DNA from 4 places in the Leptolyngbya sp. O-77 genome. Region 1 is predicted to be linked to each of the others. Evidence: predicted binding sites of a transcription regulator. Region 1 holds the regulator's gene; each other region holds the start of a gene.
What was found. Region 1 encodes NtcA, which controls nitrogen genes in cyanobacteria. Its sites were predicted from a motif close to TTTGTANNNNNNNNTACAAA; they were not measured.
Positions count from the first base shown of each region.

Region 2: the regulator NtcA is predicted to act here: its motif matches at 3,207-3,226, upstream of O77CONTIG1_RS08070 (BMP family ABC transporter substrate-binding protein).
Region 3: the regulator NtcA is predicted to act here: its motif matches at 2,432-2,451, upstream of O77CONTIG1_RS23090 (DUF4327 family protein).
Region 4: the regulator NtcA is predicted to act here: its motif matches at 3,609-3,628, upstream of O77CONTIG1_RS23625 (DUF4278 domain-containing protein).

Region 1 covers NZ_AP017367.1:1,180,579-1,186,399, forward strand. The annotation lists gene O77CONTIG1_RS25120 (hypothetical protein) at 1-805, shown strand, start outside; gene O77CONTIG1_RS05035 (DUF3146 family protein) at 1,102-1,362, shown strand; gene O77CONTIG1_RS05040 (pre-16S rRNA-processing nuclease YqgF) at 1,381-1,830, opposite strand; gene O77CONTIG1_RS05045 (DUF3084 domain-containing protein) at 1,873-3,297, opposite strand; gene ntcA (global nitrogen regulator NtcA) at 3,556-4,227, opposite strand; gene fabI (enoyl-ACP reductase FabI) at 4,700-5,476, shown strand; gene O77CONTIG1_RS05065 (tetratricopeptide repeat protein) at 5,562-5,821, opposite strand, start outside.
Region 2 covers NZ_AP017367.1:1,886,364-1,892,184, reverse strand. The annotation lists gene O77CONTIG1_RS08080 (ABC transporter permease) at 1-554, opposite strand, end outside; gene O77CONTIG1_RS08075 (ABC transporter permease) at 637-1,755, opposite strand; gene O77CONTIG1_RS08070 (BMP family ABC transporter substrate-binding protein) at 1,762-2,976, opposite strand; gene O77CONTIG1_RS08065 (AAA family ATPase) at 3,341-5,821, shown strand, end outside.
Region 3 covers NZ_AP017367.1:41,220-47,040, forward strand. The annotation lists gene O77CONTIG1_RS00165 (SDR family oxidoreductase) at 1-97, opposite strand, end outside; gene O77CONTIG1_RS00170 (metalloregulator ArsR/SmtB family transcription factor) at 349-720, shown strand; gene O77CONTIG1_RS00175 (PetM family cytochrome b6-f complex subunit 7) at 900-992, opposite strand; gene pdxA (4-hydroxythreonine-4-phosphate dehydrogenase PdxA) at 1,276-2,340, shown strand; gene O77CONTIG1_RS23090 (DUF4327 family protein) at 2,579-2,800, shown strand; gene O77CONTIG1_RS00190 (tetratricopeptide repeat protein) at 2,956-3,489, opposite strand; gene O77CONTIG1_RS00195 (histidinol-phosphate transaminase) at 3,819-4,976, shown strand; gene O77CONTIG1_RS00200 (DUF2283 domain-containing protein) at 5,188-5,400, shown strand; gene O77CONTIG1_RS00205 (transposase) at 5,563-5,821, shown strand, end outside.
Region 4 covers NZ_AP017367.1:3,507,915-3,513,735, forward strand. The annotation lists gene mnmG (tRNA uridine-5-carboxymethylaminomethyl(34) synthesis enzyme MnmG) at 1-172, shown strand, start outside; gene O77CONTIG1_RS14905 (tRNA-(ms[2]io[6]A)-hydroxylase) at 317-910, shown strand; gene O77CONTIG1_RS14910 (GNAT family N-acetyltransferase) at 926-1,453, shown strand; gene O77CONTIG1_RS14915 (glycosyltransferase) at 1,827-3,056, shown strand; gene O77CONTIG1_RS23625 (DUF4278 domain-containing protein) at 3,263-3,439, opposite strand; gene crtC (cyanoexosortase C) at 4,022-4,984, opposite strand; gene O77CONTIG1_RS14925 (HpsJ family protein) at 5,004-5,597, opposite strand.

The sequences.
Region 1 (5,821 bases):
CAATGGTGGTGGCCCCGGTGGTCCAGGGACGCTCCCTGGTGATGTGATTGTGGGGGATGGGCAAACGGGTAATTCGGCGATTCCGCTGAGATGCCGAAACGGTACGCCTGTCCCCTTCCTCACCCCCAGAGGGCAGCGTCGTTTGCAGCCGCTGACGTTAACGAGTGGGCCCAACACGCTGACGGTAGAACTGGTGTCTACACAGCCGGGACAGCCACGCAGTTGGCGAGCCGCAGCCGCAGGTTCCCCTGCAAGGGCCCGCAAGTTCAATCGGGCAGGCTATAGACCCGGTGGCGGTTTTGAGATGTTTGGTGGTGGAGGAAACGACGTATTGCAGGTGCGGCAGCGGCAGAACATCCTCCGGGGTCAACAGGGTAATGACATCCTGACGGGCGGTCCACGGCGAGATTTCCTGCTGGGCGGACGAGGCGATGACGTGATCAATGGCGGTGGCGGCAAGAACACGATTGTTGGCGGTGCAGGAAATGACACGCTCATCGGCGGTCTAGACCGCGATATGTTTGTTTATCGCCGGGTCAATCACGGAACGGATTTGATTCAGAACTATCAGCCAGGGGTTGACGTGATTGACCTGCGGCGCATCTTCGCCCGCGCTCCTTTCCAGGTTGCAGGACGCAGCAACTATCAGCGGCTCAACACGTTTGTGCGGTTGATTGAACGCCAGGGGAATACGCTGGTGCAAATTGATAGGAATGGCAAGCAAGCAGGTAAGTCCTTCAATACGCTGGCGGTTTTGGAAGGAATCGCCGTGAGCCAGCTTAGCTCCTGCGATTTTGTGGTGTAAGGGGGCGATCGCCCTTTCATTGCCCGCCCTTTCATCGCCCGCCCTTTCATCGCTCGTCAAGTCTTTCGTCTCTCTCGTTAGAGGTTGACGACGCGAATTCACTAAAACTGCTGCATGAACCCTACGCGATTGGGTTTGTGCGGCTTTCTTTTTGGGCGATTTTGGTGGGGAGTGGAATCGTCAATGTTTTCTGAGAATGTTTTCTGAGAATGTTTTCCGAGGTTGATGGCGATCGCCCTTGAACTTGCGCCGACCCCGTGCCTATAGTGGAAAGCATTTGACCCCTTTCTTCTTCGATGAGCAAGCGCCTTCCTGAAACCACCGCTTACGTTCGGATTACCCATCAATCCTGGCAGCAGGGCAAAATTGAGGGCGAAGTGCGGGCGAATGCCTACGAGTGGCAGTTCCAGTGGTGCTTTCGGCAGGGGCAACTGATTGTGCAGCCGTCCCTGGGGCGGGCGCTGATCAAAGACCCGCTAGAGCGATTTTTGGAGCGCAGCGACTATCAGCTAGAGCTGGGTGGTGACTATTCGTTTACCATTCGGGCAGAAATTTGAAGCCTGGCCTGGCCGCGTCTAAACTGGCTCAGACAGGCGATCGAGGTAGCGCTCAATCAGCAAGATTGCCACAATATCGTCGATGGGGCGTGGCGGCGTTCTCATTCCCTGGGGCAACAGGCGCTGGAGTCCCTTGGGTGGATACATTTGCCAGTAGCGATCGCGGGCTTCCAGCGTCGAGTAGCGTTCATCAACCATGACCACGCGGATTGGGTCGCTGAAGGCTTCGCTGAGCGATTGTTTCCACTGGCGGGCGCTAGTTTGATCGCCCATGACCAGCAGCGAAATCGGGTATTGCTGGCGGAGTGTCTGAATTGTGGCGATCGCCCGCTCTGCTGCGACGACTTGATGCATAAACAGGTTGCGATCGACCCCCATCACGGCCAGCCCACACTTTTGCCGACCCGGATCGAACCCAAGAATGACGGGCTGCCCCAAGGCTTCAGGTGCAGAAGTGGAATAGGACATGGGCAAACGGCAGGGGTGAAAGGCAAACGGCAGCAGGGCGGTTTAGTTCGTTGGCGCGAAGGGCGATCGCTGCGGGGGCGGGGTGGTGTTGACTCTGCTGTCCGTGCTGAACAGAACCCGCCCATTTTGCACGGCGGCCAGGTCGAGCCGGACGGGCCCAGCGGTGAAAATGGTTTCAGAGGCGATCGCATGGAGTTCTACCGGGCGACCGTAGGCTCGAATATCTTGCAATAACCTAACCACGGCCTCGGTCTGTCCGTCCGCAATTTGCAGCACATCGCCCAGCACCCCAGCCTGTCGCGAGCGAAACTGAGCGTTGGCAATCAAAAGATTCACGCGCTCCACCAATTCTTCATCTCGCATCCGGGTGGGATCGAGCGCAATCGTGACCACCAGATCGCCCTCTCGAAACACCACTTGATTGGGCGCAGCGTTGACATAAACCTGGATGCAAGCCTCGCCCGCCAAGACGCAGGGTTCGCCGATGATGTAATTGCCCGCCGACAAAATCCGCACGACATAATCTTTGCCGTCCTGGATTTGATTGATCAACTGCTCCACCTGGGCGTTGGTAATTTGAATCACCTGCTTGTCTACATTCACCGTGCCCGGTTGGATGCGCTGGCTGGCAAAACGGTTAGCCTCTAGCAGGAGGCGATTGACCGCGCTGGGGGCAGCCTCTGGGGTAATGACACGCACCACGCCGGAGGCCATGGGCTGGTTTCTCAGCACCGCCACACTGCCCTGGCGCAGCCCTTGAAATTCGCGCTCCAGGGTTTGCACTTCTGCCAGCAGAGCGCTGCGCTGGGCTTCGAGATCATCGAGTTGCAATTCTTTTTCGCGGATTTGGGCGGTGCGTTCGGCAATCTGGCGATCGCGCTCGGCTACGTCTCGGTCGCGCTGGGCAATCTGCCGCTGGCGATCGGCCTGGAGTTGCTGAATTTCAGCACGAAGCTGGGTGGCCTGCTGGGATACGTCCGTGAGCAATGTCTGTGCCTGCTGATAGTTGGCAGCGACTTGGCTCAACTGCGACTGGGTGCTTTGCAATTCCTCGCGGGTGCGGGTTTCCTGGGCGATCGCCGTTTGTAGAGACTCGTTGGTGCGGCGCAGGCGGCGCTGGGCAGACTGCTGCTCTCGTTCGGCGCGATCGCGCTGTCGCTGCACTTCGGCGGTTTGCTGCTGCGCTTGGTTTAGTTCTGCCAGCGCTGCGTCTCGCTCCTGCTGCACATCTTCTAGCTCAAACACACCCGTTCGCAGTTGGTCATCGACCGCAAACAAAATGCCAAAGGTCATCGCCGAGATGAGAATCCCCGTCATCACGGTGATCAGCGTGGCAGTTTGACGGGGACGCAGGCCAAACAGACTGAGGCGAGCCTTGCCCACCTTCATCCCAAGGCGATCGCCCACCGTGGCCACCACAGCCCCCAGCACCAAAATTGCCGCAATCAAGACCAGCCCGGTGGTCATCGCCGATAAAACTCACACTCAGCTACACCATACTGCAATTGTGCCGTTGAAAGGCGTAGCTCACAGTCGCCTGCACACCGCAACACCGCAAAACGCCTCCACAGGTTGGCCCCCGCAAAACGCCTCCACAGGTCGGCCCCCGCCAGGACTTTTGCCGCATTAGGCGAGCCATCGACCTGAGTCCTGTTTTCATAAGCGTCCTAACGCTAGGTACGCTCTCTCAACCCTGACCGCTATCCAAATCTCTAAGTAAAATCTCTAAGTAAACTGCTGACTCAGCGCCACTGGGTTATAAACCGTGATCTTCTTCTTGTGAATAGAGATCATTCGATCCTGGCGCAGGTCACCCAGCAGGCGCGTTACCGTTACGCGGGTCGAGCCAATTGCTTCGGCGATCGCCTGGTGAGACAGCTTCAGGTCGATCGTGATGCCCTCGGACGTAGGAACCCCAAAATCGCGGCACAAAATTAGCAAAAAGCTGACTAAACGTGACCCCATGTCTCGGTGGGCCAACGTTTCAATCATCATTTCGGTTTGCAAAATCCGAGACGACAGCCCCTTCAGCATCAGCATCGACAGGTCGGGATTTTCCTTTAGCGCCTTTTCGACCTGCTCAATCGGCACTGACAGTAGCTCCACTGGCGTAAACGCGACAGAATGATAAAATCGGTCTGCCTTTTGCCCCGTAATCAGCGACAGTACGCCAAACACGCTATTCTCTCTTAGCAGCGCCACGGTGATTTCTTCGCCTGCCTCATAGACTCGCGACAGCTTTACTGCGCCCTTGAGCAAGAAATAAACCCGCTCAGCCGGATCGCCCGGAAAGAAAATCGTCTTTCCCCGGTCAAAGGTTTCTACCATCGGCGGAAACGCGCTGCCGCTCAATTGGCGAAACACATCTGCTAAAGGCTTTTCATGTGAGGCAACCATACCGTCCGATTCCCAGCGCCCTCAGGGAGCGAATATGACCGAAATATGACCGAGACATGACTGGAACAAAAGATGAAAGCAAAACCCAGATTTTGCCCAAGAGGCGAAAAACCAGGATAAACGCAGTCTTAGAACACTTAAACTAAGTTTGGGGCCGCTTTTTGTATCTAAAAACACGCTTCCATAGGAAGAATGATCGTTTCGATACCAATTTCTGCGTTTGCTCTATCGGTAGACCCGGCTGAGAGAACCCAGACTCTATTCTGGAAACTGGGCGATCGCCCTCAATCCTGCGTTCCAGACAGCATATCGCAATTGTATCTGACAGATACAATTTAGGAAAAAATTTTCCCGTCTCGCCCTCATCTCTTGCCATCTTCTCTTCCCTCGCTTTACCCCACCCTCCCCTATCCGTCCTGCCCCGTTTTTGAGTATTTTGTGAATTGCCCTCGAAATTTGGATGCCGTTACCCATGCTTGACCTCACCGGAAAAAATGCGCTCGTCACAGGCATTGCCAACAATCGCTCAATTGCCTGGGGCATCGCCCAACAGCTCCACAAAGCCGGGGCAAACCTGGGCATCACCTACCTGCCCGACGACAAAGGCAAGCTAGAGAAGAAAGTGGCGGAATTGGTTGAGCCGCTCCAGCCCAGCCTGTTTGTGCCCTGCGATGTGCAAAATGATGAGCAAGTCGAGGCGGCATTTGCCACTGTGCGCGAAAAGTGGGGGCGGCTGGATGTGCTGATTCACTGCCTCGCCTTCGCCAATCGCGACGATCTCAGCGGCGACTTCAGCAATGTTTCCCGCGAGGGCTTTAACCTGGCGCTGGACGTGAGCGCCTACTCGCTGGTGCAGCTTTGCCGCGCTGCCAAGCCGCTGATGACTGAGGGCGGCGCAGTGGTGACGCTGACCTATCTGGGCGGCGTGCGCGTTGTGCCCAATTATAACGTCATGGGCATTGCCAAGGCCGCGCTAGAGATGAACGTGAAATACTTGGCAGCAGAACTGGGCCCGCAAAACATCCGGGTGAACGCCATCTCAGCCGGGCCGATTCGGACGCTGGCCTCCTCTGCCGTTGGTGGCATTTTGGACATGATTCACCATGTCGAAGAAGTCGCGCCCCTGCGCCGCACCGTCACCCAGACCGAGGTGGGCAACACGGCCGCATTCCTGTGCAGCGATCTGTCTACGGGCATCACCGGGCAAGTGCTGTACGTCGATGCGGGCTACGAGATTATGGGGATGTAGGAATGTGGGTCTGCTTTGAGTGTTTTCGAGTGTTTTTGAGCGTTGGATTTTTTGGGGCGCAGGGTGCAAAGCTACTAAACCAGCTCTAGTTTTCCTCAAAGGCGATCGCCACCGGAACAGGCGCAGCATCGGGCACTGCATCGGGGTCAAAGATCGGCGGCGTGCCATTGCGGGTTTTGGTGAGTCGCTGGAGGTGACTAAAGACCTTGCGGGCGTTGGTTTCGTTGCCTTGCTCAGCGAAGAGTTCGAGGGCTTGCTGCAAATCGGCGATCGCCCCAGCGGGGTTGCTGGCACGGGCCAGCCCCCGATAGTAATAGGGGGTGGGCACCTGGGGGGCAAGCTGGA
Region 2 (5,821 bases), 710 kb from region 1:
GCGGCTTCGGGGCTGTCGCCCACGGCGCGAATAAACAGTCCCCAGCGGGTGGAGCGGAAAAACCAGGCCATCAGAGGGGCGATCGCCAGCCCTATCAAAAACAGCGGACTGATTTGCAGGGCGGCTTGCAGGGCGGGAATCTCGCTCCAGTTGCCCAGGTTGATTGTCGGCAGTTGGGGAGCCTTGGGCTGAATAAAAGGCTTGCCAAAAAAGAACGCCACACCGCTGCCAAAGATAATCATGGCGATGCCCACTGCCACATCATTGACGCGAAACTGCTGCGATAGCCAGCCGTGGATTGCGCCGAGAAACGCTCCCGCCAGCCCTGCTGCGATTACACCCAGCCAGGGTGAGCCAGTGAGATAGGAGATCGCGTAGGCCGCCATCGCGCCCGTCAGCAGCGTCCCTTCCAGACCCAGGTTAATTTTGCCGCTCTTTTCCGTCAGGCACTCGCCCAGGCTGACGAACAGAAAGGGCGTGCCGCCGCGCATGGTTCCCGCAATGATTGCCAGGGGAACGCCAAGCCAGCCGATTGCTTGTGAAGGTTCTGACATAGTTGAAGTGTTGGGGTGTTGGGGTACTTCTGATGAGGTGAGGGCGATCGCTCTGCTGCTCCACCGCCTCATCGCGTCTGGCTCAAACCGTGACCACTGGCTCCTGTCCGGGACTCGGCGGCGGCGGTGCGGGGGGTTCGATAACGATGGGCTTTTCCTTGAAGAGGCCGAACTTGCCGTAGAGCGAGTCGCTATAAAGCACCATCAAGAAGACGAGTCCCTGGAAGATCAGCACGGTGGCATCGGGCAGTCCGTGGGCCCGCTGGAGGATGCCGCCGCTGGCGAGGATGCCCCCGACTAGGAGGGAAATCAGCACGGCGGCGAGGGGGTTGTGGCGGGCGGCGAAGGCAACAAGGATGCCGCCATAGCCGTAGCCGACATTCAATGATTCGTTGGCAGCGCCCTGCACGGCGGCGACTTCTACCATGCCCGCCAGACCCGCGCAAGAACCCGCCAAAAAGCAGATCATCACGGTCAGTTTGCCGACGGGCAGACCCGCAATCTTGGCAGCGCGGATGTTGCCACCAGCGGTGCGGGCAGCGAAGCCAAAGGTGGTGCGCTGCATCAGGAAATAGGCAATGACGCAGGCGATCAGCCCATACAGCAAGCCCCAGTGAACCCGCGTGCCGGGAATGTTGCCCAGCATGTTGACCTCCGCCAGCGGAAAGGTGGAGGGCTTGTTGAGGGAGCTGGGGTCGCGCATGGGGCCGCCAACGAGGTGATTCAGCAGGGCGATCGCCACGTAGTTCAACAACAGGCTACTAATCGTCTCATTCACGCCGCGATAGTGCCGCAGCCAGCCCGCCGCGCCGATCCAGATGCCGCCCATCACCATTCCGGCGATCGCCATCCCCACTTGCACAACAAAAGGAGGGAAAGCCGTTCCCATAGCGAGACCCATCGAAACGGCTGCCAGTCCACCAACCACAAGTGCGCCTTCGTTGCCAATGATCACCAGCCCCAGTCGGGCGGGCAGCGCCGTACACAAGGCAGACAACATCAGCGGAGCCGCCCGCACCAGCGTATTTTGGAAGGTACTCCACTGGCCAAACGCCGCCTTCCAAATCGAGGCATACACGGCGAAGGGATTCGTTCCCACCAGCGCACAAAAAATTCCAAACAGCAAGATTCCGGCCAAGATGGCCCCAAACGACAGACAAAGAGATTCCAGCGTCCTGCGCCAGGTTTGAGAAAGAGCCATTGTTCTCTAGCCTCCCACCGACCCGATCACGCCGTCCACCAAATAATCCATCTGCTCCAGTTTGGGATCTTTTTGCTCCAGCTTTTCGCTCGCACCAACGACGGTGCCGCCCTTGTTGTCCTTCACCTCGCCGGAGTAGATGACGAGGCTGCCATCCATTAGCTTGGCCTTGGCTTCGTCTGCGGCGGCCTTGGCTTCGGCGCTGACGGCGGGGCCATAGTCCGACACTTTGCAGAAGCCGTCACTCAAGCCGCCCCGCAGAATGTGGTCGATCGTGCCATCTTGCAGCGACTTGCCTGCGTAGATGTCTTCAGCAATTTTGGAATAGATATTCGTCCAGTCCCACTCGGCTCCTGTGAGGTAGCCCTTAGGAGCCAGGGCCGCTTGGTTGGCATGATAGCCTGTGCAGAAAATGCCGCGCCGTTCCGCAGTTTCCATCACCACTTTCGGACTATCGACGTGGCAAGTGACGACATCAATGCCCTGATCCACCATACTGTTGGTGGCTTCGGCCTCTTTGATCGGCTCGGCCCAGTTGCCCGTGAACAGAACCTGCGTAGTGGCATCGGGGCGGACGCTGCGAGCGCCAAGGGTGTAGCTGTTCACGTTACGAAGCACCTGGGGAATCGGCTTTGCTGCTACAAAGCCCAGCTTGCCGCTCTTAGACGTGAGCGCCGCAACGATGCCCGCAACGTATTGCGCCTCGTCGATATAGCCAAAGTAGCTGCCAATATTTTTCGGCGTTTTCCCTTCCTGGTACAGTCCGCCCGCGTGGAAAAACTGCACGTCGGGATATTCTTCCGCCAGCTTCAGGATGTGCGGGTCAAAGTAGCCGAAGGACGTGGGAAAAACTGCCTTTGCGCCGTCGATGTCGATCATGCTCCGCATTGACTCGGCAACGGCGGTGGTTTCGGGCACGTTTGCCTCTTCCACCAGCTTCACCCAGCTAAACTTCTTCGCCATGCCCGCTGCGCCCTCGGCGTGGGCTTGGTTGTAGCCGTAGTCGTCCTTCGGCCCGACGTAGATAAAGCCGATGGTCAGTGGGTCGCCGCCGCCAGTTGCGCCGCCTTCAGCCGCAGTATCGGTGCTGCCAGAGCCAGCGGGACTGCACGCTGTTCCCAATTTCGCTGTCAGTCCAAACGCGCTGGTGGCGAGTAGCCCTCGAATCACCTGCCGACGAGACACGTTCAAAATTCGTTTCCTGCCTGTTGCTTTGCTCACAGTGCCAGCTCCCTTAGCGACAAAACCTGGTGACGAAACCTTTGCGGTGAAATCCTAATCTCGAAACTCTTGAAACTTTGAATCCCCAGATTGCGGCGGCTCGAAAAACCCTGAAGCCATCCTGACTGGGGCGATTAGAAGTTAGACCAAAGCCTATCAAAGCCGCGCCGGAAATAGGGTTCTAAAAGGTGTGGGGAAGGTTCGCAAAAGGTTCTATCTGGGACAAACATAATGTGCCTTGGGCTACAAAGGGCGATCGCCCAAACCGTTAGCATCGCTGATACGCAGCGGGGAGCCGCAGTGGGGAGCAATGAGCGCGATCGCCCTGATAGCGGGCAATTTCGAGTCTTTTTTGTAAACAGTTATGAACTCCGAAGAAGCCCTAGCCATAGTTGAGTTCGCCCTGCGGGACAATCGCCTGAGCAAGCTGCAACGTGCGGTGTTTTGTCAGGCATGGGAGGAGCAATCTTATCTAGAAATTGCTCGTCGCTATGGCTATGAGTTGGGCTATATAAAGCAGACGGGTTCCCAACTCTGGCAACTGCTGTCGGATACGTTTCAGGAAAAAGTCACTAAGCACAATTTGCAGGTTGTGCTAAAGCGGCAGGCTCCACGAGTGAAAGCCACGGTTTCAGACCTGGAGCGATCAGACCCCGTTGCCTTAGAACCCATGACTTCAGATCCGTCGGCTGTGCTGGCGCAACAGGCTGAACCTGGCGTAAATCGAGAGCCGCTGCCGCGAAGTTCTGCTCTGCTGCCGCCTGCTTCGGTCGCCACCTTGCTCGAAACCCGCGTGGCGATCGCCCCTCCCGTTCCCGCGGCTGCTTCCCTGCCTGCGCCCGTGACCGATTGGGGCGATGCGGTGGATCTGCCCGCCTTCTATGGACGCGATGCCGAGTTGCAGCAAATTGAAGACTGGATCATGGGCGATCGCTGTCGGCTGATCCTGATTTTGGGCATGGGGGGCATCGGCAAAACCACGCTGTCCGTCAAGCTGGCAAAGCGGCTGTCGGAGCAGCAAGCCGTCAAGTCAGACGACTACTCTGCGCCGTTTCAGTTCACCCTCTGGCGATCGCTCCGCAATGCGCCGCCCGTCCTTGAACTGCTGGCAGATTTGATCCAGGTTCTCTCCCATCGCAGGGATGCCGACTTGCCCGACTCGCTGGACGGGCGCATTCGCCGCCTGCTGGACTATCTGCGGCAGCACCGCTGTCTGATTATTCTGGACAACGCCGAAACGGTGATGCGGCAGGGCGATCGCGGCGGCGGCTACTTACTCGGCTACGAGGGTTATGGGCAACTGCTGCAAGCCCTGGGCGAAGCAGAACACCAGAGTACCATCCTCCTCACCAGCCGCGAAAAGCCGGGAAACCTGGCGGTGCGCGAAGGGTCGCATCTCCCGATTCGCTCGCTGCGGCTGTCGGGCTTGCCGCCAGACATTGGGCAGGAACTCTTGGCACTGAAGGGCGAATTTAGCGGCACAGATGCCGAGTGGCAAACGCTGGTGAGCCACTATGCGGGCAATCCTCTGGCGCTGCAAATGGTTGCCTCGGTGATTCAGGACCTCTTCGACGGGCAGCTTACAGACTTTCTGGACTGTCTGGAAACGGGAACCTCGGTCTTCGGCGATATCCGCGATCTATTGGCGCAGCAGGTAAACCGCCTCTCGCCGCTAGAGCGACAGGTGATGGACTGGCTGGCGATCGCCCGCAAACCCGTTACGCTGTCCAGTCTGCGATCGTGGCTAGTGCCACCCGTGGCGTTGGGGGCGCTGCTGGAGGCAATTTGTTCCCTAGAGCGGCGCTGCCTGATTGAGAAAACCGCACCGCGCCTCACCGAAAAATCGCAGGTAAGGTTCACGCTCCAGCCCGCCGTGATGGAATATGTGACGGAACAACTCATTGAACGGCTTCAGGAGGAGATTGGTCACGTTGGTGCTGCTCAAGCTGAATGCGCGAGTGACCATTCTGTGATTTCAAGCAACCTGCTGTATACCCACGCAGTCCTCCAGCCCCAGGCAAAGGATTATATCCGCGAAACGCAGACTCGGATGATTCTTGCGCCCCTGGCAAAGCGCCTGCTGGAAAACCAGACCCAGACCCAGCTAGAAGAACGAGTGCGATCGCACCTCGCGCACCTCCGCTACACGCCTCAGGCGCAGTCTAGCTACACAGCCGGAAACCTGCTAAATCTGCTGGTGCAACTGGGCACAGATCTGGCGGGTTGGGACTTTTCGGGACTCGCGGTGTGGAATGCGTATCTGCGCGGTGTGAACCTGCATCGGGTCGATTTCACCGGGGCAAATTTAACCCGATCGGTGTTTACCGAAACCTTTAGCCAGATTTTGGCGATCGCCTTTAGTCCCGATGGCAAGCTGCTGGCAACGGGCGACGTGAACCACGAAATCCACATCTGGCAGGTTTCCGACGGCAAGCAGTTGCTCAGCCTGCGAGTGGATGAAGGCTGGGTCTGGTCGGTGGCGTTTTCACCCGACGGGCGCACCCTCGCCAGCAGCGCCAATCGCAGCGTCCACCTGTGGGACTTGCAAACTGGAGCCTGCCTGAAGACGCTCCAGGGATATAGCGATCGCGTCTTTTCGGTGGCTTTCTCACCGGATGGACAATACCTGGCGACAGGCAGCGAAGACCACTGGGTGCGCGTCTGGAATGTGCGATCGGGAACCCTCCTGCATTCCCTGGCGGGCCATACCCATGAAGTTCGCTCCGTTGCCTTTTCGCCTGCCCCGCTGCGGCAGGGGACGACCGCGAAGTCTGTATCCAAATCTCCCGCTTTTCTGCTGGCCAGCGCCAGCTACGACGGCACGGTACGCCTGTGGAATGTCAGC
Region 3 (5,821 bases), 1.1 Mb from region 1:
TTCGCACCAGACAGCGCACTGGATAACCTTCATCCAATGCGCGACGAACGACCTGCCTGCCCAGGGTGCCTGTTGCACCGACCACGAGTAACGTCATTATAGACTTCGTCCGAAATCGTTAACTTTTTATAAGATACACCTTTCATTCTCTAATATTTCGGCCCGCTAGAGAATCCGTTTTTTTGCGAGACGCGCTGAATAGTAGGCAAGTTGCTAGGCTAGAGAGAGCTTCACCTGTGTTGTGCAGGCTGCAAAGCGGCTTTCAGTTTGTAAAATCTTCATTAAAGCCTACCCCTCAGACCTATGCCCAAAGCAGTGTCCCAGAGGAATTCCTCTCCGATCCGAGCAGTGGTGAGCGAGTCTTTTCCAGAAGATAGCCCCAGTTGCGCGACGGAGCATCCGGTCGATCTGGAGCATGTGCGGCAGGCGCAGCGGGGGCTGCTGAGTGTCGAAAAGGCGCAGCGGATGGCAGAATTTTTTGCGCTGCTGGGAGATGCCAATCGGCTGCGGATTGTGTCGGCACTGGCACAACAGGAGCTATGCGTCTGCGACTTGGCAGCGGTGGTCAGGATGAGCGAGTCGGCGGTGTCTCATCAGTTGCGATCGCTCCGATCGCTCCGACTGGTCAGCTATCGCAAGCAGGGGCGCAATGTGTTCTATTACCTGAAAGACAGCCACGTCTTAAACCTGTATCGAGAAGTGGCAGAGCATCTGGGATGAGCCAGAGGATAGCTAAGGGCGTTGGATTTTAGATTTGCGATTTTGGGTTTGCGATTTTGGGTTTTGGGAAAGGTTGGGTAGGGCTGCCTGGTTTCTCGTGGGCGGTGTTTCGTGACTAATCGACGGAAACCGCGCAATCTTCAAACGAACCAGGCCAGCCAACCTGAAATTACTCTAAATTACTCTTCGCCGCCCTGGAGCTTAAGCAGCGCAAAGCCTAAAGCCAGCCCCACCAAAATTAGGGTAAAGGACAGAAAGGTTGCGTTCAGCATTTCACCGCTCATGTTTTCGATATCTCCTTAATTAAGTGCGATTGAGTGGGTCTGGGAGCCTCTGGCTTGGCAGCAACTTGCCCGCAACGACCTTGAGCGAAATGCTGCATAAATAGAGATGCATGGATCAGGGTTCAGTTTTGGGCAAGTGTGCCAAGGCTTGCAACATGCATTTTAAGGCAGTTTGCAGCCCGTTTGGTGGATTGGTTTTGGGTTTTCGTCGGTTTTTGGAACAGCGGTTGCCGTTTGGGGCAGGATTTGTAGCGTTTATCAGGAGAAGAAAATGGTGCAGCCAAGAGTGGCGATCGCCCTGGGAGATCCGGCGGGAATTGGTTTAGAAGTCGTCCTGAAGGCACTGATGGACTTGACAACCGAGCCACCAGAACAGCCCAGCAAAATCACGCTAGTCGGCAATCGCGTTTTGCTGGAGCAGACGTGCGATCGCCTCGTGCAGGCAGGATGTTCCCACCTCCCCGACCTCTCTACGCTCGACCTGCTGGAGGTGCCGCTCGACTCGGCGCTGATGTCCCAAATTGCGCCCGGAGAGGAAAGTGCTGCCAGCGGCGAGGCCAGTTTTCGGTTTTTGCAAACGGCGATCGCCCACACGTTAGCAGGTGAGTTTGACGGCATTGTGACTGCGCCCATCGCCAAGTCTGCCTGGAAAGCGGCGGGTCACGTCTATCCGGGGCAAACGGAGCTGCTGGCAGAGCAGGCAGGGGTAACGCGGTTTGGCATGATGTTTGTTGGGCGATCGCCCCACACAGGCTGGACGCTGCGGGCGCTGCTGGCAACGACGCACATTCCCCTGCGGCAGGTGCCCGATGCCCTCTCGCCCAATCTGATGACGCGCAAGCTGGGGCTGCTGATTGACAGCCTGCGGGACGATTTTGGAATTTTGCAGCCGCGAGTGGCGATCGCCGGACTGAACCCCCACAGCGGCGAGCAGGGCCAGCTCGGGCGCGAAGAATTGGAGTGGCTGACCCCCTGGATTCACCAAATGCGGCAGCAGCATCCCCACCTGACACTAGACGGCCCCATTCCGCCAGACACGCTCTGGGTGCGGCCAGGGCAGGCGTGGTTTGGCACGTCGCGTCCGGTGCAGACCCATGACGCTTACCTGGCGCTGTATCACGATCAGGGGCTAATTCCCGTCAAGCTGATGGCGTTTGATTGCGCCGTCAACACCACAATCGGGCTGCCCTTTGTGCGGACTTCGCCCGACCACGGCACCGCCTTCGACATAGCAGGTCAGGGCGTTGCTGATGCGAGCAGCATGAAAGCAGCAATCTTGCTAGCGATCGGCCTATCCGCAAAACGGCTGATATTTCCACAGCCGCTCCAAACTTAGTAAGTTCGTATCATTACAATGTGATGATTTCGTGACTTTTTAATATTTTTTAATCTCATTGCCGAAGAAGTAGCGTGAGAATAGAGATGGTTCAGTATACTGAAATACAAAAGGTAACACTGATTGTAAATAAACGCTAACTTTTGATACAGAGTGTTTCGTTGAGTGTTCCTACGTAGGTCAGTCATGCTTGAAGCACTCACGACGTTTCGATAGTTCTAGCGCAGAGGTCGAAATCATGCTCCAAACCGTTCAATACTCTATGGATCTCCTTCAAGACGAAGCCCGTCAACTGGTTCAAAAAGGGATTGTCAGCCGTCAGCAGCCCATCTACGTCCTCTGCAAATATATTCCTGCCCGCGAGTGGGCCTGCGTTGAGTGCGAGCTTGAAAAGTGTGATTTTTTGTTGCGCGATCGCATCGGCGATCTGCTTGGCCATGAGGAGTGGGACAACGACTAGGCAAACCTGGCTTCAGAACCTTCTGGAGCGACTCTAGCGGCACAACCGTGTAACTACGGAACCTAAAAAAATCAACCGGGGATCTCTACGCATAATGGCGGAGTGCCCCGGTTTTTTGTTCAGCACGAAACGGAACCCAGTTCGATCAGCACAGACTAGGCAGGCGTGGCGACGCGCCGCTTGAGGGACTCGGTGCGCCGCTTGGCAGTGCCGTTTTTCGGGTCAATGGCCAGCGCTTGCTCATAGGCCTCGATCGCCTGCGTGACCAACTGCTTTTTCTCGTAGGCAAAGCCCAGATTATTCAGGGCAGTCACATACTTGGGCTGCTTTTCTAGAGCCTCTTTGTATTGGCGAATGGCCAGGTCATATTGCTCCTGAGCGGCGTAGGCATAGCCCAGCGCGTTGTAGACCAAGGCAGCGTTTTCGGGTTCTGTCAGGTCTTTGGACTTGAGCGCTTTTTGGAACTGGGCGATCGCCTGCGAGTAAAGCTTCTTATCCAGATAAATGCTGCCCAGTTCATAGTATTCCTGCGCTGTGCCAGGGCCCTTGGTGAGCTTGTTTTGCAGGCGCGTCAGGGCAGTTTCGACCTTGCGCGTTCTGAGCACCTGGCGAAACAGGAAGATACCCGCGATCGCCAGCAGCGCCACCAGCACACTGAGATAGACAACGGGCAGCAAGCTATCGTCCATAACCTTTAACTTTGACCAAAATAAATTAGACTGAATCCGATAGATTTAATTCGACCCAGAGCGACCAATATCCCATTGAAACGGGGATGCAAAGACCTGTTTGGTGACGCTCCAGCCGCTTTCTTCAGCCTACACCATCGCGCCGATGCATCGAGGGGCGATCGCCGCTAATCCCTAAGATCTTTATGAGTAGGGGCTTTTCGGGTCCAGCGCTGCCGAGTGACCGTCTATCGCTCTGCATCAAGCCGAACGGCAACAGACCACTGCTCGAAAATCGTATGCTATGAGAGGTGGTTTTAGGCTGTGTGCTTGCAGCGGTAGGCGGGTTTATGCTTCCCTTTTTGCGATCCGATTTGGCTCAGTTGGTGTCCTATACGCCCCATCCTGGTGGTGCAGAGGCGGCGGTGCATGGCTCCCCGACGCAGCCTGCGCGGGTCGATCGGTTGGATACCAACGAAAGCCCCTACGATTTGCCAGACGACCTGAAGCAAAAACTGGCCTGGGCCTATCAGCATGAACTGGAGGCAAACCGCTATCCCGACGGAGGGCATGCGGCGCTGAAAGGGGCGATCGCCCAATATGCCAACCAGTCCACGCACCAGTCCGCTCAATCCACCGCAAGCTGGGTCACCTCGGCCCATATTTCTGTCAGCAACGGGTCTGACGAACTCATCCGGTCGCTGCTGATTGCCACCTGCCTGCGGGCAGAAGGCTCGGTGCTGGTGGCCGACCCCACGTTTTCCATGTATGCCATCACCGCCAGCACGCTGGGCGTTCCTGTGGTGCGCGTAGGGCGCGACGAGCAAACCTTTGAAACGGATCTCGCCGCTGCCAGCCATGCGATCGCCACGCCTGCCGCCGGACAGCCCGCCATCCGCGTCGTGTTTATGGTGCATCCCAACTCGCCCACGGGCAATGCGCTCACCCCTGCCGAGATGGACTGGCTGCGGAGTCTACCCCCCCACATTTTGGTGGTGATTGACGAAGCCTATTTTGAATTCAGTCAGCAAACCGTGCTGGCGGAACTGCCCCAGCATCCCAACTGGGTGATTTTGCGAACCTTTTCTAAGGCGTTTCGACTGGCATCGCATCGCGTTGGCTATGCGATCGCCCATCCCGAACTCGCCGCCACGCTAGAAAAAATTCGCCTGCCCTACAACCTGCCTAGCCTCTCGCAACGCGCCGCTGAGATGGCGCTGGCCCACCAGGATGTGCTGCTAGCCGCTATCCCCACGCTGCTGTCAGAGCGCGATCGCCTCTTCCAATTCCTTGCCACGCTACCAGGAATCACCGTCTGGCCGAGCGCCGCCAACTTCCTATTCCTGCGGCTCCAAAATGATCCGGCAGATGAAACGCTAGAGAACCTGTTTCAAAGCCTGAAATCTGCCGGGACGCTGGTTCGCAAGACCTGCGGTGGGCTGCGAATCACAGTTGGCACGCCTGAAGAAAACCAGCGCACCTGCGATCGCCTCAGCAGCCTGCTGTAGCAAGGGTCTGCGATCGCTCGGTTGATATCGCTCTGTTAAGCAAGCCGCTCTAGCGATGTCTGATTTGCTTGTGATCCCGCTTTAGCCCTGGGCTGGGGCGGCGCTTTGAGCCATTCAAGCGTTGGGTCTGTGCTGTAGCGAGGCGCTTAAACGGAGAAAGGTTTCTCATCACAGCCTACCGAACCAGTGCAATTAAAGAAGGAGAGTTGATATGGCAGAAGTAAAAGTATTTTATGACCGTACAGGTAACACCCTTGTCGTTTGGTTTGGCAACCCTCAAGATGAGGGCGAAGCCGAAGAAACGGGCGATGAGGTGATTTTGATGAAGGATCAGCAGGGGCGAGTAATTGGGTTTGAAAAACTTAACTTTTTACCGCCTTCCGGTAGTCCTGTCCGCACTGCCTTTGAAACCGTAGCGCTCTAAGTTCGTAGTGTTCACTTTAGTGAATATTGGATGACGACTAAAGTCGTCACTACCAACCTTCTTACTTTTTACTCTTACATCTTGCACCAGTACAGATGAACGGCTTTTCGGCGGGTGCAATCAATGAGAGAAAAGGGCGTGAAGTCACAAACAACAAGAACAGTGGAAACCATTCTTGGACACGCCCAAGCGTTAGTCTACACCCTGCTCAGCCTGATGCCGAGTGCCTACCAAAGAGACAGCCTGCAAGCGATGCTGGGGTTGTTCCTAGAAGCTCAAGGGCAACCCTCGCCGCAACACAGTTTGATTAAGTCGGGTAGTGCGTTGAGCCGATTTCTCAACGAGTATGCCTGGCCCACCCGCCAAGTCGTGCGCGTGGTGCGACGGCAGATCGTGCAGCAACTGTTGCAGTCTGCTCCCA
Region 4 (5,821 bases), 2.3 Mb from region 1:
TTATCACAGCATCGACACGCTTTCCAAAGAATCTCGCGAAAAACTGTCGCAGGTGCGCCCGCTGACGATTGGGCAGGCGGCGCGGATTGGCGGCGTGAATCCGGCTGATGTGAACGCGCTGCTGCTGTATCTGGAACTGCGATCGCGCCGAGTGGAGGCGGTGGGAGGATGAGGAAAGAACGAAGAACGAAGAGCGAAGAGGGAAGAGGGAAGAGGGAAGAACGAAGAGGGCTTGACCCTGGCTTGCTGCCTTCTCCTCATTGGGGCATTCCAACACCCTGTCACGTAGCGTTCTTGTTAATGTGTTACGGAATCTATGCAGGCTGTGAAGACCATTAAGTTTCTCAAGGAGCCGACTTCGGTCGCTTGGGTCGAGCAGGCGATCGCCCATCTCGACACCATCCTGCTCGACCATTCCCACTGCGAACGCAAGGCAGCGGGCGTAGCGCTGAACCTGATGTTTCGCTATCCCTCTAGTGCCAAGCTGGTGCGGAGCCTGACGGCGATCGCCCAGGAGGAGTTGGAACATTTTGAACTGGTGAACCAGTGGCTTGATCGGCGCGGCGTGGCCCTGGCTCCCCTGTCGGCTCCCCCCTACGGCGCAGGCCTATCCAGCCAAATTCGCCGCCAAGAGCCACACCGAATGCTCGACTCGCTGCTAGTGTCGGCGCTGATCGAGGCTCGCAGCCACGAGCGGCTGGGGCTATTGGCCCAACACTGCCCCGATGCAGACTTGGCGCAGTTTTATCGCGGGCTGATGGCTTCGGAGGCGCGGCACTATGGCGCATATTGGACGCTGGCGGCAACCTATTTTGACCCAGACACCGTGAACCAGCGGCTGGCAGAACTAGCAGAGGTCGAAAGTGCGCTACTGGCGACGCTGCATCCAGAGCCGCGAATCCACAGCTAAGGGAGTGCTGGGAAAATGGGGTGGTGGAATAATGGGGAACGGCTGGAGACGGCGCGGCTGTGGCTGGAACCCGTGTCACGGGATGACCGTTTGGCAGTGTTTCAGGAGTTTACTGCGGCGATCGCCACCTTTATGTATCCCAAGCCGCCCCAGGAGATCCGCGAAACCGACGAGTTTCTCAGCCATGCGCTCAAGCAAAATACCAGTGGTACAGATTTGCACCTCACCATCCGGCGACGAGAAACCGCAGAGTTTCTGGGACTGTGCGGCATGACTCAAATCCAAACCCCCACGCCAGAGTTGGGCATCTGGCTGAAGGAGGCGGCCCACGGCCAGGGCTTTGGGAAAGAGGCGATCGCCCGCCTCAAAGCCTGGGCAGACGAGCATCTGGACTACGAATGCCTGCGCTATCCCGTCGATCGGCGCAACCTCGCCAGCCGCAAGCTAGCCGAACATCTGGGCGGGCGCATCGTGGGCAAGTATACGCAGATGAACCTGAGCGGGCGAATGCTGGACGTGTTGGAATATCGGATCTATCCCTAGTGCAGTGTCATGGTTTAGTTTTAGGGTGATGCCTTGGCTCGTAGTGAGCGCTTCAGCGCTAAAGCGCTTACTACCAACCTAAGTTCTAGCTGTGACATAGCACTAAAGCCGAGCTTGGATTTTAGTAGATAGACGACTTTGGATTGCTCAGCCAACCCTCCTATCGTCTGGGGCTAAGAACAAGATTACTGAAAGCTCCGCAGATGCTCGACTGACTATCCAAAGCGCAAATCCAAAATCGAGAGAAAATCCAAAATCAAGAACTGATACAAGACCCAAGAGAACAAAACGCCAGGGTTGGGGGGCAGATATGCCAAAATTGCAGTGACTCATTCAGAACTAGATCTCTGCCTTCAGCCCCAAAAGCACCCAAATGCGCGTCCTCTTTTTGCACAACAACTTTCCGGCGCAATACTTGCACCTGTCGCAACTCCTAGCCGCTGACCCCAATAACACGGTCGTCTTTGGCACCAAGCACACGGAAAACGTGCAGCTTGCCGGAGTGCATAAGGTCAACTTTGCCCCCTCGCGAGAGCCAACGCCCAATATCCACCATTACGTCCGCAATTACGAAAGCGCTGTTTTGCACGGACAGGCGGTGTATCGGTTGGCAGAGCAACTAAAAGCGTCGGGCTTTGTGCCTGATGTGGTCAGCGCCCATTCAGGCTGGGGCGTGGGCATGTTTATTAAAGATGCGTTTCCCGATGCGGGCTATCTGGCCTATTGCGAATGGTTTGGACAGGCACACGGCAGCGATGCCGACTTTGATCCAGCATTTCCCATAACGCCAGATGATGTGCTGCGGATTCGGGCAGGCAATGCGCCAATGCTGGTGGACCTCTATAGCTGCGATCGCGGCTTGGCTCCAACGCTCTGGCAGCGAGACCAGTTTCCGCCAGAATTTCACTCCAAAATTTCTGTCCTCCACGATGGCGTAGATACAGACTACTTCTTTCCTGACCCAGCGCAAAAAATGCTGCTCGTCAATGAACGAGGCGAGACGGTTCTAGATCTGTCCGAAGAGGAAGAGATCATCACCTACGTATCGCGCGGTATGGATGCCTACCGGGGGTTTCCGCAGTTTATGCAGGCGTTGGGGCTGGTGCTAGAGCGCCGCCCAAAGGCTCATGTGGTGATTGTCGCTGCCGACCGCATTGCCTACGGCCCTGCCGCCCCCGAAGGCAATAGTTTTAAGGACTACATGCTAAAGCAAGTGCCACTGGATTTGTCGCGGGTGCATTTCGTCGGCAACTTACCTTACGGGCTGTATAAACTGGTGCTGCGGGCATCGTCGGTGCATGTTTATCTGACTCGCCCCTTTGTGCTGTCGTGGTCCTTTATGGAAGCAATGGCATCAGGCTGTCTGATCGTCGCGTCCGACACGCCGCCCGTCCGCGAAATGATGCAAGACGGGGTGAATGGTCTACTGGTTGATTTCTTTGCGATAGAACAAATTGGCGATCGCATTTGTGATGCACTCGAACATAGAAAAGACATGCAGCACATCCGAGACGCTGCACGTCAAACGATTGTCGAACGCTATTCTCAAAGCATTCTGTTGCCCAAGCATGTGGAATTATTGCAGGAACTGGCCGCAACCTGAAACAGGCAAAGGGATGAGGGCAAGCACAGTTCTGAAGTACAACAAGAAGTACAACAACAACAAGCACAACAAACCACAACAAACAGTGTCACAAAAAGTGCCATAAAAAGTGCAACAAAAAAAGTGCAACAAAAAAAGCACCCCGGAGGGTGCCTTGGTTTCGCCACAGTTGCTAATCCAAACTTGCCAAACGGAAAAACCTAGCGCTACTTGACCCAAGCGCCGCGATACTTCAAACGCAGATCGATGGGCTGGTTGGGAACATTCCGAAACTGATGCTGGCGGACGGGGACACCCCGATACTTGCCAATGACCTCGCCTTCCCACCCTTCAACGGCGTTGTTGGCGGGTTCATAGGTCGCACCACGATAATGAAGTTGCATAGTGACCTCTCAAGACACTCAAAAAGAATTGCTGGTAATCGAATGACCCGATTTGACTAATTCGGTCACCGGAGGGTCGTAGGTTAAACGTTGTAGCGCACTCTCCAACACACGGCTAGCGCTGTTTCAGAGCGGCAAATTAGTGCTGCAAATCAGGCATTGAATTAATTCTGTATTCATTGTTACCGTTTTTCGAGGTTCTGTCAATGCCGACCCACAGGATAGTCGTAAACCTTAACAATTCAAGCCATTCCTGTCTTGCAAACCCTGCGAATAACCTGACACAGCAGAATGGCACGAATCGTTTTTGCGCCGTAGAGCAACGATCCGTGCCTGTTTAGAGCCTCTTTAAGGCACTAATCTACTTCACGCAGCAATTGCAGCCCTCACCCTAAATCCCTCTCCCAGAGCAGGAGAGGGACTTCAACCCCATATCTAGCTCCCCTTCTCCCCACTTGGGAGAAGGAGTTGGGGGATGAGGGCAGTAAGTTTGCTGTCTCAAGTCTGTCAGTGCCCTCTTTAAAGGGTAGGCTGCAAAGGGTAGGCTGCTTTAAAGGGAGGCTGCTTGAACCGGGCAGTGGCTCAAGCCGTCCGACGACGGTTTGCTAGGGCCATCGCTGCGTAGTAGTAGAACGTGAACAGCACGCTAGAAAATAGCTGTCCGCCCCAGTGTCCGTGCCAAAACTTGAAGGCGGCGTCGCCCCAATAGACCGAGGCAATGGTGAGCAGCATGATGCGTGGCACGTTGAAGATGAGCGCCAGCACAGCGCCGATCGCCATCATGCCCAGCACCTTAGGCCAAGTTTGCTTGAGAAATAAACCCATGATCATCCCAGCAGCGGTCATGGTGAACGCCATGTTGAAGCCGTTGCAGCCCCAGTCTACATCCACCGCGCCTTGGGGGAGGGCGACCACCGTGCCATCGGCGATCGCCGAATGACCAATTACCCGCAGCGCTGCGGCCCCCGCCTGCGCCATGATGCGCTCTAAAAACTCTGGCGGGGTTAGCGCTGTCCATACAAGCCGCGCCATCACGCCGGGTTTTGGGTAGGCTGTCAGGATGAGCAACCCGACGGGTAAGGGATAGCGCCAAAAAAAGCTTGCGCCCCATGTGCTACAGGCGATGCCCGCCAGCACCAGCAGCCAAATCACAGACTGGGGCCAAATGTCGAATCGGCAGAAGGGAAACAGCAGCACCCCGCAGAGAATCAGCAGGTGTCCGAGAACCTGGTCTTCTTCGGAGGCGTGCATTTGGGCGAGATGGTCGCGCCGCTTCCAGAGCTGACGCAAGCCCAAAAACACCATGACCGAGAGGAGCGGCAAGCCTGCTGACCCTTGCGCGGCGCGAGTCACCAAGCCCGGTAGCCATGCCGCCAGGTAGCATAGCCCGACCGTCAGCCCCGCCAGCACCAGCCGTCCGTGCCAGGTTTTCACTGCGTCTTTGAGCAGCGGCAAGATTGTATTGCGAATGCTCTGACGAACGCTGGACTGAATGCTCTGGAGAATGCCGGGGCGCTTCTTTTTACGACTTTTGGTTTGGCTCATGAGGTTCCATTTTCAGGCTTTAGCTTCGGCGCGATCGCATCCCGACTCGTCCCAGACCAATCAGCCCCAGCCCCACAATCACCAGATTGCCGACGCTGGCGATGCTGGATTTGGTAATGCCCGTTTTGGCGTTTTGCTTGAGGGAGTCTGCCTGGGCTTGCACCTGGCGGGCGGCTTGCTCAAGCTGCTCTGGAGTGACATTGGGCGGCAACTCCTGATTGCGGCTTTGCTCAATTTGGGTTTGAATTTCGGCGGCGCGGCTGCTGATGTTTTCGACGGTTTCTTGCTGCAAGACCAGTCCATCGCGGATCACCACCAAGCAGCAAATTTGAAAAAGTACACCAACGGCCAGCGCGATATAGGCCAGCGGCTTGCGCTGCGATCGCTCTTCCCAGAAGCCATACAGCAGCAGCGCCATGCCAAACAAAAACACGATGCTGCGATCGCCCAGTTGTTGCAATACGCCAATGCGCCACGCCTCGCCTGCCCCAAACGGCAGGGCGATCGCGCTCATATCCAGCAAAAAACCCGCTAAACAGGTAAATCCGACAATTCGGCAAAGTCCTTTTGCCACCTGCGGATTGACCATCGACTGACCCGGCACGCTAACCATATGCACACCACCTAATGTGAAATTGTGAGATTTTGAAACTGTGGAATGATGTGAAACTGCGGAGCTGTGAAACCTTGCAGCTTGAAGCGCTTCAAGGGTGAATTCACAGATGAATTACGTCCGAATTCACACATGAATTCACGGCTGAATTCACGGCAGGGCGATCGAAACGGAAGCGTTTCGACAGGGCGATCGCATTCCACTTCTTCTTTCACTGACAGAAA